Regions from separate parts of the Streptomyces sp. CA-142005 genome, predicted to be linked through region 3. Evidence: riboswitches for the same ligand, from Rfam matches in the RefSeq annotation. Region 3 holds a riboswitch; each other region holds the start of a gene.
The links. A riboswitch is a leader RNA that binds a small molecule or an ion and turns the genes downstream of it on or off. The one in region 3 is predicted to bind cyclic di-AMP.
Positions count from the first base shown of each region.

Region 1: another riboswitch for cyclic di-AMP. It lies ahead of ACQPXS_RS33520 (M23 family metallopeptidase); the one in region 3 lies ahead of ACQPXS_RS23360 (M23 family metallopeptidase).
Region 2: another riboswitch for cyclic di-AMP. It lies ahead of ACQPXS_RS27215 (transglycosylase SLT domain-containing protein); the one in region 3 lies ahead of ACQPXS_RS23360 (M23 family metallopeptidase).

Region 1 is NZ_CP192078.1:7,194,684-7,197,948, reverse strand. Features, by position in the region: gene ACQPXS_RS33530 (HPr family phosphocarrier protein) at 1-7, shown strand, start outside; gene ACQPXS_RS33525 (GntR family transcriptional regulator) at 153-839, opposite strand; gene ACQPXS_RS33520 (M23 family metallopeptidase) at 1,038-1,784, opposite strand; cyclic di-AMP (ydaO/yuaA leader) riboswitch at 1,797-1,960, opposite strand; gene ACQPXS_RS33515 (M16 family metallopeptidase) at 2,208-3,265, opposite strand, start outside.
Region 2 is NZ_CP192078.1:5,804,994-5,808,258, reverse strand. Features, by position in the region: gene ACQPXS_RS27220 (polyprenyl synthetase family protein) at 1-727, opposite strand, end outside; cyclic di-AMP (ydaO/yuaA leader) riboswitch at 1,316-1,497, shown strand; gene ACQPXS_RS27215 (transglycosylase SLT domain-containing protein) at 1,502-1,993, shown strand; gene ACQPXS_RS27210 (HAD family hydrolase) at 2,104-2,916, opposite strand; gene ACQPXS_RS27205 (FAD-dependent oxidoreductase) at 3,048-3,265, opposite strand, start outside.
Region 3 is NZ_CP192078.1:4,976,472-4,979,736, reverse strand. Features, by position in the region: gene ACQPXS_RS23370 (dihydrofolate reductase family protein) at 1-1,087, shown strand, start outside; tRNA gene ACQPXS_RS23365 (tRNA-Met) at 1,147-1,220, opposite strand; cyclic di-AMP (ydaO/yuaA leader) riboswitch at 1,530-1,674, shown strand; gene ACQPXS_RS23360 (M23 family metallopeptidase) at 1,684-2,712, shown strand; gene ACQPXS_RS23355 (aldo/keto reductase) at 2,784-3,265, shown strand, end outside.

The sequences.
Region 1 (3,265 bases), 2.2 Mb from region 3:
GGTCTGAACAGCAGCACGCTGATACGCCGGAGCCGCGTCGCCTTTTCGGGCGGCGCGGCTCTGTGTTTCCGGGCTCATTGCGCGCACACCGGAATCAGGGCAGCGAAAATACGGCGCAGCCGAATTACTCTTCTTTGTATACGGCGTCCGTGTTAATGCCGGAGGCCCGACATGTTTACGGCGTGTTGCGAAGTCCTCACACGCTCGCCGGCCCCGGAAAAGCGCAGCCGGTGCACGGCCGTCGCGCGCTCGGTGTGCAGCGCCGTGAGCGCCCGCGCACGCTCGCCGTCGCCGCGCGCCACCGCGTCGACGATGGCGCCGTGTTCCGCCCAGTAGTCCACCGGGCTCGGCGGCGCCTCCACCGCGTACATCCAGGCGATCTTGTGCCGCAGCTGGGTGAGCATCGTGGTCAGCGAGGGGCTGCCACAGGCCTGGGCGAGCGTCTCGTGGAACCAGCCGCCCAGCGAGCGCAGATCCTCGCTGTGTCCCCGTCTGGCCCGCTCCTGGCCCAGCCTGACCAGGCCGCGCAGCACTTTCAGATGGGCCTCGGTGCGCCGCTGGGCGGCCCGGGCGGCCCCGAGCGGCTCCAGCAGCAGGCGCATCTCCAGCAGGTCGGCGGCCTCCTGCTCGGTCGGCTCGGCCACGCACGCGCCCGCGTGCCGGCGGGTCACCACGAAGCCCTCAGCCTCCAGGGTGCGCAGGGCTTCGCGGACGGGGACGCGCGAGACGCCGTAGCGGCGGGCGAGGACTTCCTCGGTCAGCCGGCCGCCGCGCTCGTAGACACCCGCGACGATGTCGTCCCGGATGGCCGTGCACACCGAGTGCGCCGGAATACGCATGACCGACCTCCGCCTTAATCCCCGTGAAACGTCGACGATGGACGCGTGTTCCGTGACTCTATTCCAATGAGCCGGAATTTCCGACGGCGGGTCGGAATCCATGGATATTTTTTGGTCAGCGGGCCGGGTCGCGGCCGTGAAAAACGACGAAAGCCCCGGCTCGGTGAGCCGGGGCTTCGCATGCCGCGCGCGGGGGCGTCAGACGTTCACGCCGTGCTTGCGGAGGTAGGCGACGGGGTCGACGTCCGAGCCGTAGTCGGGGGTCGTACGGGCCTCGAAGTGCAGGTGCGGGCCGGTGGTGTTGCCGGTCGCGCCGGACAGGCCGATCTGCTGGCCCGGGGTGACCTGCTGGCCCACCGAGACGCCGATGGACGACAGGTGGCCGTACTGGGTGTACATGCCGTCGGCCATCCTGATCACGATCTGGTTGCCGTACGCGCCGCCCCAGCCGGTGGAGACGACGGTGCCGGCGCCGACCGCGTGCACGGGGGTGCCGCTCGCCGCGTGGAAGTCGATGCCGGTGTGCGAGCCGGAGGACCACAGGGAGCTGCTGGCCCGGTAGCCGGTGGAGACGTAGGAGTTCGTGATCGGGGCGACGAAGGTGTTCAGCAGGCGCTTGCGCTCGGCCTCCCGGGCGGCGCGGGCCCTGGCCTCGCGCTCCTCCTTCGCCTTCTTGGCGGCGGCCTCCTCGGCCGCCTTCTGCTCGGCGGCCTGCCGCTGCGCGGCGGCCTGCGCGGCGATGTGCTCGGCCACGTCGTCGCTCAGGGTGAGGACCGGTGTGAGGCCGGTCTGCTCCACGGTGTTCTCGGCGGCGAGCGCCGGGGAGGCGGCGAGGGTGCCGATGACACCGGTGGTGGTGAGGGCCGCGATGCCCGCCGCCTGAGCGGTGGTGCGCTTGACCCGGCCGGGCTTGCGGTGCTTCCCGGTGGCGCACATGAACGCCATGGAGTGGCTGGTCCTTTCCTTCCCTCTCGCCTACCGGGTTAGCTGACGGGTTCGGAGCAGGAAGGTCTCCTACGGGCTCCCTCGCGGCTCGCGCTGGCGCCCGATTCACCCCAGGGACTGCGTGGGTCCCCGGCTCCCCTGGCTCGCGCCGTACGGGGACTCGGCGATGACTGTCCGGTGCCGCGGGTGCGGCGCACTGCCCGACGAACAGCCTGGGCGACGCTACGTAAGCCAGCTTGGGAACCCCAAACCGATCCGGGCTTTTGTAGCGCATGCCACAGGGCAGACAGGCAACCTCCGCCTCAAATCGGGCATCTGGGGTAGGGCTGGGAAACGGCAGGGGCCCTGACGGTCCGTAGACCGTCAGGGCCCCACGCGCGCGTGCGGCCTCCCGGGCGCACCCGGCCGCCGCGACGGCGCGCTCTACTCGGCCGCCACCACGGTCACTTCACCGATGCCGAGCGCCTCCACCGGCGCCTTGATCTGGGAGGCGTCGCCGACGAGGACGGTCACCAGGCGGTCCACCGGGAAGGCGTTCACGACGGCCGCCGTGGCCTCCACCGTGCCCGTCGCGGCCAGCTGCTGATACAGCGTCGCCTGGAAGTCGTCGGGCAGGTGCTGCTCGACCTGGTCGGCCAGCGTGCTCGCCACGGCCGCCGCGGTCTCGTACTTCAGCGGCGCCACCCCGACGAGGTTCTGCACGGCCACGTCCCGCTCGGCGTCGGTCAGGCCCTCCGCCGCGAGGGTGCGCAGCACCTTCCACAGGTCCTCCAGCGCCGGGCCGGTGTTGGGGGTGTCCACGGAACCGCTGATGGCGAGCATCGACGCGCCCGTGCCGTCCGGCGCGGACCTGAGGACCTGGCCGAACGCGCGCACACCGTAGGTGTAGCCCTTCTCCTCGCGCAGGACGCGGTCCAGGCGGGAGGTGAGCGTGCCGCCGAGGCAGTAGGTGCCGAGCACCTGGGCGGGCCACACGCGGTCGTGCCGGTCGGGACCGACGCGGCCGATGAGCAGCTGTGTCTGCACGGCGCCGGGCCGGTCCACGATGACCACGCGCCCGGTGTCGTCGGCGGTCACCGGAGGCACGGGCCGCGGCTCGCCCGCGGTGCCGGTCCAGGCGCCCAGCGTGTCGCCGAGCAGCGCGTCCAGGTCGACGCCGGTGAGGTCGCCGACCACGACCGCGCTGGCCGTGGCGGGGCGTACGTGCCGGCCGTAGAAGGCGCGTACGGCGTCGGCGTCGATCTTCTCGACCGTCTCCTCGGTGCCCTGGCGGGGACGCGACATGCGCGAGACCAGCGGGAACAGCTCCTTGGAGAGCTCCTTGGCGGCCCGGCGGGAGGGGTTGGCCAGCTCGTGCGGGATCTCGTCCAGGCGGTTGCGGACCAGCCGCTCCACCTCGCTGTCGGCGAATGCGGGCGCGCGCAGCGCGTCGGCGAGCAGGCCGAGGCCCTTGGCCAGGCGGGAGGCCGGGACCTCCAGGC
Region 2 (3,265 bases), 830 kb from region 3:
CCTCGCGCAGGTCGGTCCCCGGGGTCTTGCCGGACTCGTGCGAGTCGGAGGCGATGTCCAGGACGTCGTCGGCGAGCTGGAAGGCGACCCCGAGCCGCTCGCCGTACTGGGTGAGCACGTCGACGACCGTCTCGTCGGCACCGGACATCATCGCGCCGAACCGGCACGACACCGCCACCAGCGAGCCCGTCTTGCCGCCGAGCACGTCCAGGTAGTGCTCGACCGGGTCGCGGCCGTCGGAGGGGCCGGCGGTCTCCAGGATCTGGCCCGTGACCAGCCGCTCGAAGGCGAGGGCCTGCACCCGGACCGCCTCGGGGCCGAGGTCGGCGAGGATCTGGGAGGCGCGGGCGAAGAGGAAGTCGCCGGTGAGGACCGCGACGGAGTTGCCCCAGCGGGTGTTGGCGCTGTCCACGCCGCGCCGTACGGCCGCCTCGTCCATGACGTCGTCGTGGTACAGCGTGGCCAGGTGGGTCAGCTCCACGACCACGGCCGAGGGCACGACGCCCGGCGCGTAGGGGTCGCCGAACTGGGCCGCGAGCATCACGAGCAGCGGCCTGAACCGCTTCCCGCCGGCTCGTACGAGGTGCTGCGCGGCCTCCGTGATGAACGGGACCTCGCTCTTGGTGGCCTCGAGCAAGCCTTCCTCGACAGCCGCCAATCCGGCCTGGACATCGGCTTCCAGAGCCTGGTCCCGCACGCTCAGCCCGAACGGCCCGACGACGGTCACGAGGGGTCTCCTGTCTGCTGGTGTCTGCTGGCGATTACACGGTTTGTCGATAGGTCGCTGCCATCACTCAACTCAGCGTATCCGGTCCTGTTTCGATCACCGATAGCGCCCACCGGTCCAGCCTGGGCGGTATCGGATCACGACCGGTATGTTTTTGATCAAGTGATAAGAGCGGACATTTATCGACTTAACAGGAATCCAGATGCTTTGTCGCGAGTCGAGGGGGCGAGCGGAGTAATGCCTACGCCCCAGACAACGACAGACGGCCCGTCACGGGTTCCGCGACAGGCTCCACCACGGGCGCCATCACCCACCCGATCCACCCGAACCCCCCATGTCCGATTTGAAATACTTTGTTATTTCGTGAATTGGGTCACGGCCGACCTGCGACCCCCAGGAGCCCGTCAGGCCACCTCCACCCTTGTCACATCGGCGAGTTGAGGGTTGGCAACCGCAAAGGATCAAGTACCCCATATGCCACAGACAAAGGTCAAATAGTACTTAGTGTGCATCCGGTACTTGTTCCCGGCATGTGCTCTCGCATACGTTCCGGGCCGTCGGGCGGACGCCGAATCCTGCCGCCGCCCGCGTGACCCATCGACGAACTCATTCGTACGGCAGGAGCGGGGGACCCAGGTAAGTCGCCGGGCCGGTCGGCACACGTCGCACCGGAACGGCTCGGGGTGAAGCCACGCCTTCTCAGGAAGACGCGGCCGGGCACCTCCCCGCCCGAACCCGACAGCTCACCTCGCAGGCGACGGAGAGGACTTCCCCATGTCTGCTGCCGCCAAGCACCGCCGCCCGCGCAACAACCGCCTGGTCCGCGCCCTCACGGTCGCCGGCACCGGCGCCGCCGTCCTCACCCTCTCGCTCATCGGCGCCACCAGCGCCTCCGCAGCCACCGGCACGACCTCCAAGGCTGCCTCCACCACCACCGCCGGGTACTCGAACAACCTCGACGGCTGGATCCGCGAGTCCCTCGCGATCATGGCCCAGAAGGGCATTCCGGGCACCTACAACGGCATCTATCGCAACATCATCCGGGAGTCCTCCGGCAACCCGAAGGCCATCAACCTCTGGGACTCCAACGCCGCCAAGGGCATCCCGTCCAAGGGGCTGCTCCAGGTGATCGACCCGACCTTCAAGGCGTACCACGTGGCCGGCACCTCCTTCGACCCCTACGACCCGGTCGCGAACATCACCGCGGCCTGCAACTACGCCGCCGCCCGGTACGGCTCGATCGACAACGTGCACAGCGCGTACTGACGGTCCCGCCGACCGGCACGGCATCGGCCGCCCGGTGTGCCCTCACCTGACGGAGGGGCACACCGGGCGGCCGTCGCTCCTTCCGGGGCGGCCGTGTACTGATGTGCCGGTCAGTCGGTCGGGAACAGTCTTTCGAGGACGACGGCGACTCCGTCGTCCTCGTTCGACAGAGTGATCTCGTCGGCCACCGCCTTCAGTTCGGGGTGCGCGCCGGCCATGGCGACCCCGCGCCCCGCCCAGTCGAACATCGGGATGTCGTTGGGCATGTCGCCGAACGCCAGCGCCTCCTCCGCCGCGATCCCGAGCCGCTCGGCGGCCAGCGCGAGACCGGTCGCCTTGGTCACCCCCGACGGCTGGAGCTCCACGGTCCCCGGCCCGGACATGGTGACCGTCGCCAGGTCGCCCACCACGCCGCGCGCCGTGGCCGCCAACTCGTCGTCGGACAGCTCGGCATGGCGCAGCAGCACCTTGCTGATGGGCGCGCACCACAGGTCGTCACGCCGGTCGACCCGCACCGCGGGCAGGGTGGGGTGCGGCATCCGGTAGCCGGGTTCGATGAGCGTGAGCCCGTCGACCCCGTCCTGGTCCACGGCCGCGTACACCTGCCCCACCTCGGCCTCGATCTTGCCGAGCGCGGTCTCGGCCAGCTCCCGGTCCAGCCGGACCGACCACAGCAGGCGGCCGGTCCCGGCGTCGTAGACCTGTGCGCCCTGCCCGCACACCGCGAGCCCCGTGCAGCCGAGGTGCGCGAGGAGCTGCCGTACCCGCGGGGCCGGGCGGCCCGTCACCACCAGGTGCCGGGCGCCGGCCCGCGCCACCCGCGCGAGCGCGGCGAGCGACCGGTCGGAGACGGTGTCGTCGCCGCGCAGCAGCGTTCCGTCCAGGTCGGTGGCGATCAGTGCATATGTGGGGGAGGCTGCCATGATCAGAGAATACGGATACCGGGCCCCACCGACTCACCTTGTCGTCCTGCGCACTTACGTGCTGTTCCACCCCAAGTGGTGCCTTGCGACTCCAGGTTGATGACGGGACTCGGCACGGGCGGTCGGCGGCTTCAGCCGTGGGCCGACGCCAGGTGTTTCGTCAGGCGCGGCGAGGCGAACTCCGTGCCGCAGACGAAGCGCATCACCGGGCCGTACGACGACGCCGCCGGCAGGCCGGTGAAATACAGGCCGGGAACGGACGAGACGTACCCGGGGCCGAGCTTCGGCGTGCCGCGGCTCACCGCGAGCCGGGTACGCAGCTCGTGGCCGAGGAAGTCCATCGCCGCGA
Region 3 (3,265 bases):
CTACCTGGACGACACCGGCCCCGACCGGCTCCTGCTGTCCAGCCCGGCCGACTTCGACCGGGTCGACGCGGTACGGGCCTCCGTCGACGCCATCCTGATCGGCGCCGGCACGATCCGCGCCGACAACCCGCGGTTGCTGGTCAACTCCGCCGAGCGCCGCGCGGCGCGGGTCCGGGCGGGCCGGCCGGAGTACCCGCTGAAGGTGACCGTCAGCGCCACCGGCGACCTCGACCCCGACGCAAACTTCTGGCACACCGGCGGCGACAAGCTCGTCTACACCACCGACCGGGGTGCCGAGCGGGCCGCCCGCCGCCTCGGCGGCGCCGCCGACATCGTCCCGCTCGGCCCCGGCCTCGACTGGCGGGCCCTGCTGTCCCACCTGCACGACGTGCGCGGGGTCGGACGGCTGATGGTCGAGGGCGGCGGCACGGTCCACACCCAGCTGCTGCAGCTGGGCCTCGCCGACGAGCTCCAGCTGGTCCTCGCCCCGCTCTTCGTCGGCGACCCCGCCGCGCCCCGCCTGTTCGGCCCCGGTGGCTACCAGTCCGGCCGGCTGCGTCTGACCGAGACCCGCCGGATCGAGGACGTCGTCCTCATGCGCTACGAGCCCACCGCGCCCGGCACGGGTCCCCTCGCCACCGCCGCCGACCGGCACTGGCTGCGCACCGCCTGTGAACTCGCCGCGCTGTGTCCGCCCTCGGAGACGGCGTTCAGCGTCGGCGCGGTGGTGGTCGCCGCCGACGGTACGGAGCTGGCTCGCGGCCACTCCCGGGAGGGGGATGATCCCGTGGTCCACGCGGAGGAGGCCGCGCTCGCGAAGATCGACCCGGCGGATCCGCGACTGGCTGCCGCCACGGTGTACAGCAGCCTGGAGCCCTGCGCGCGGCGTGCCTCGCGGCCCGCGCCCTGCGCCGAGCTGATCCTTCGGGCGGGGGTGCGCCGGGTGGTCACCGCCTGGCGGGAGCCGGACACGTTCGTGGCGGCGGCCGACGGTACGGGGATTCTGGTCAAGGCGGGTGCCGAGGTGGTCGTCCTGCCCGAGCTGGAGGAATCCGCCAAGGCGCCGAACGGGCATCTGCTGGGCTGAGGCGCCCGTGCAAACGCTCAGGGCCCGGAATCCGAGGATTCCGGGCCCTGAGCCTTCAGTAGCGGGGACAGGATTTGAACCTGCGACCTCTGGGTTATGAGCCCAGCGAGCTACCGAGCTGCTCCACCCCGCGTCGTTGTGTCTCTACTGTACACCACGCGGTCATCCGATCGGCCGCACACCGGTCACCCCTCCACGACTCCCGTGATCACCTTCACCGACAGTGACCGGACGACAGCCCTCCGCATAACATCTGAGTCACCATCAAAAACGCGGACGCTCCTGAGCGGTGGCCAACTCGCCCGGTTTGGAGTGTTCTTGAACGGTAAGTCCATCGTTGAAAGCGTTAATGATCAAGCCGAACGGCTTGGAAAGTGGCTGCCGGGTCTATTAACGTTCGATAACGCAGCGCGGTCGTCCCAGCCGTCACAAGAGGCGGCTCCGTGCGCACGCGTCGAATCCCGCAAGGGAACCGGGGAACCACCATCTTGGGGTGAATCGCGCGGATACCAGCCGGTATACGCGCGTAGGAGACCTTCCTGCTCCGAACCCGTCAGCTAACCCGGTAGGCGGAGGAAGGAAAGGAGTACGCCCGAGTGGCGTCCAACCGGCCCGCCCCAGAAGCCCCGTTCGTGCCCGCGCAAGCCCAGCCGGAGACCTTCGGCTACGGCGCCTACCGCGCCGAGGAGGGGCCCTGGGAGGAGTGGAACCCCACCGAGGACTCCGTCGCCCCGGTCCGTGGCCGGCACCGCGTCGCCAAGCAGCGCGGCGGCTTCGCACGCAGCTCCACCGTCCTCGGCGTCGGCGTGATCGCCGCGGTCGGCGCGGGCGGCATGGCCAGCGCCAACACCGGCAAGCCGCCGGTCTCCATATCCATGCCGGACCTGGACTCCGTCGAGCACATCTTCGACGGCGGCTCCTCCGACACACCGCAGGCCTCCACCACCGGGCTCAGCCACGTGGGCGTGACCACGGACAGCGCCGACAGCGGCAACGCCGGCGAGGCCCTGCGCAACCGGATCATGGCCCAGGCCGAGCAGCAGAAGGGCCAGGCCGACGGCAAGGCCACCGCCGCCGCGATCGCCGCCGCCGACCAGCAGGCCGCCGCCGCGGCCGCCAAGGCGGAGAAGGAGGCCGCCGCCAAGGCCGCCGCCGCCAAGGAGAAGGCGGAGGCCGACGCCAAGAAGGCCGCCGAGGCCGCGCGGCTGGCCGAGCTGGCCAAGCAGTACCAGCTGCCCGTCGTCTCGTACACGATCACCGGCACCTTCGGGCAGCCCGGCGCGATGTGGTCCTCCGGCTACCACACCGGCCTCGACTTCGCCGCCCCGACCGGCACGCTCATCAAGGCCATCCACAGCGGCACGGTCACCGAGGCGGGCTGGGCCGGCGCCTACGGCTACCGCACCGTCCTGACCCTGGACGACGGCACCGAGCTGTGGTTCTGCCACCAGTCCTCGATCAACGTCTCCGTCGGCCAGAAGGTCTCCACCGGCGAGGTCATCGGCCGGGTCGGCGCCACCGGCAACGTCACCGGCCCCCACCTCCACCTGGAGGTCCACCCGAACGGCCAGGCCACCGCCGTCGACCCGGCGCCGTGGCTGCGCGACAAGGGCCTCAACCCCTGACAGCCGTCTGTACGGGGGACTTTGCACCGGCGGCGGAATGCGATCATCTGCCGCCGGTGTTGATGTGGAGCATGACTTCCCTGCGCACACTCGGTTCCTCCGACCTCGAGGTCTTCCCGCTCTGCCTGGGCGGCAACGTCTTCGGCTGGACCGCCGACGAGGAGACCTCCTTCGCCGTCCTGGACGCCTACACGGCCGCCGGCGGCAACTTCATCGACACCGCCGACTCCTACTCGGCCTGGATCGAGGGCCACAAGGGCGGCGAGTCCGAGACGGTCATCGGCAAGTGGGTCAAGTCCCGAGGCAACCGCGACCGCGTCGTCATCGCGACCAAGGTCAGCCAGCACCCCGAGTTCCAGGGCCTGTCCGCTGCCAACATCAAGGCCGCCGCGGACGCCTCCCTGCGCCGCCTGGACACCGACCACATCGACCTCTACTACACCCACTTCGACAAGCCCGAGGTCCCGGTCGAGGAGATCATCGGCGCGCTGGACGAGCTGGTGAAGGCGGGCAAGGTCCGCCACATCGCCGCCTCCAACATCAGCCCCGAGCG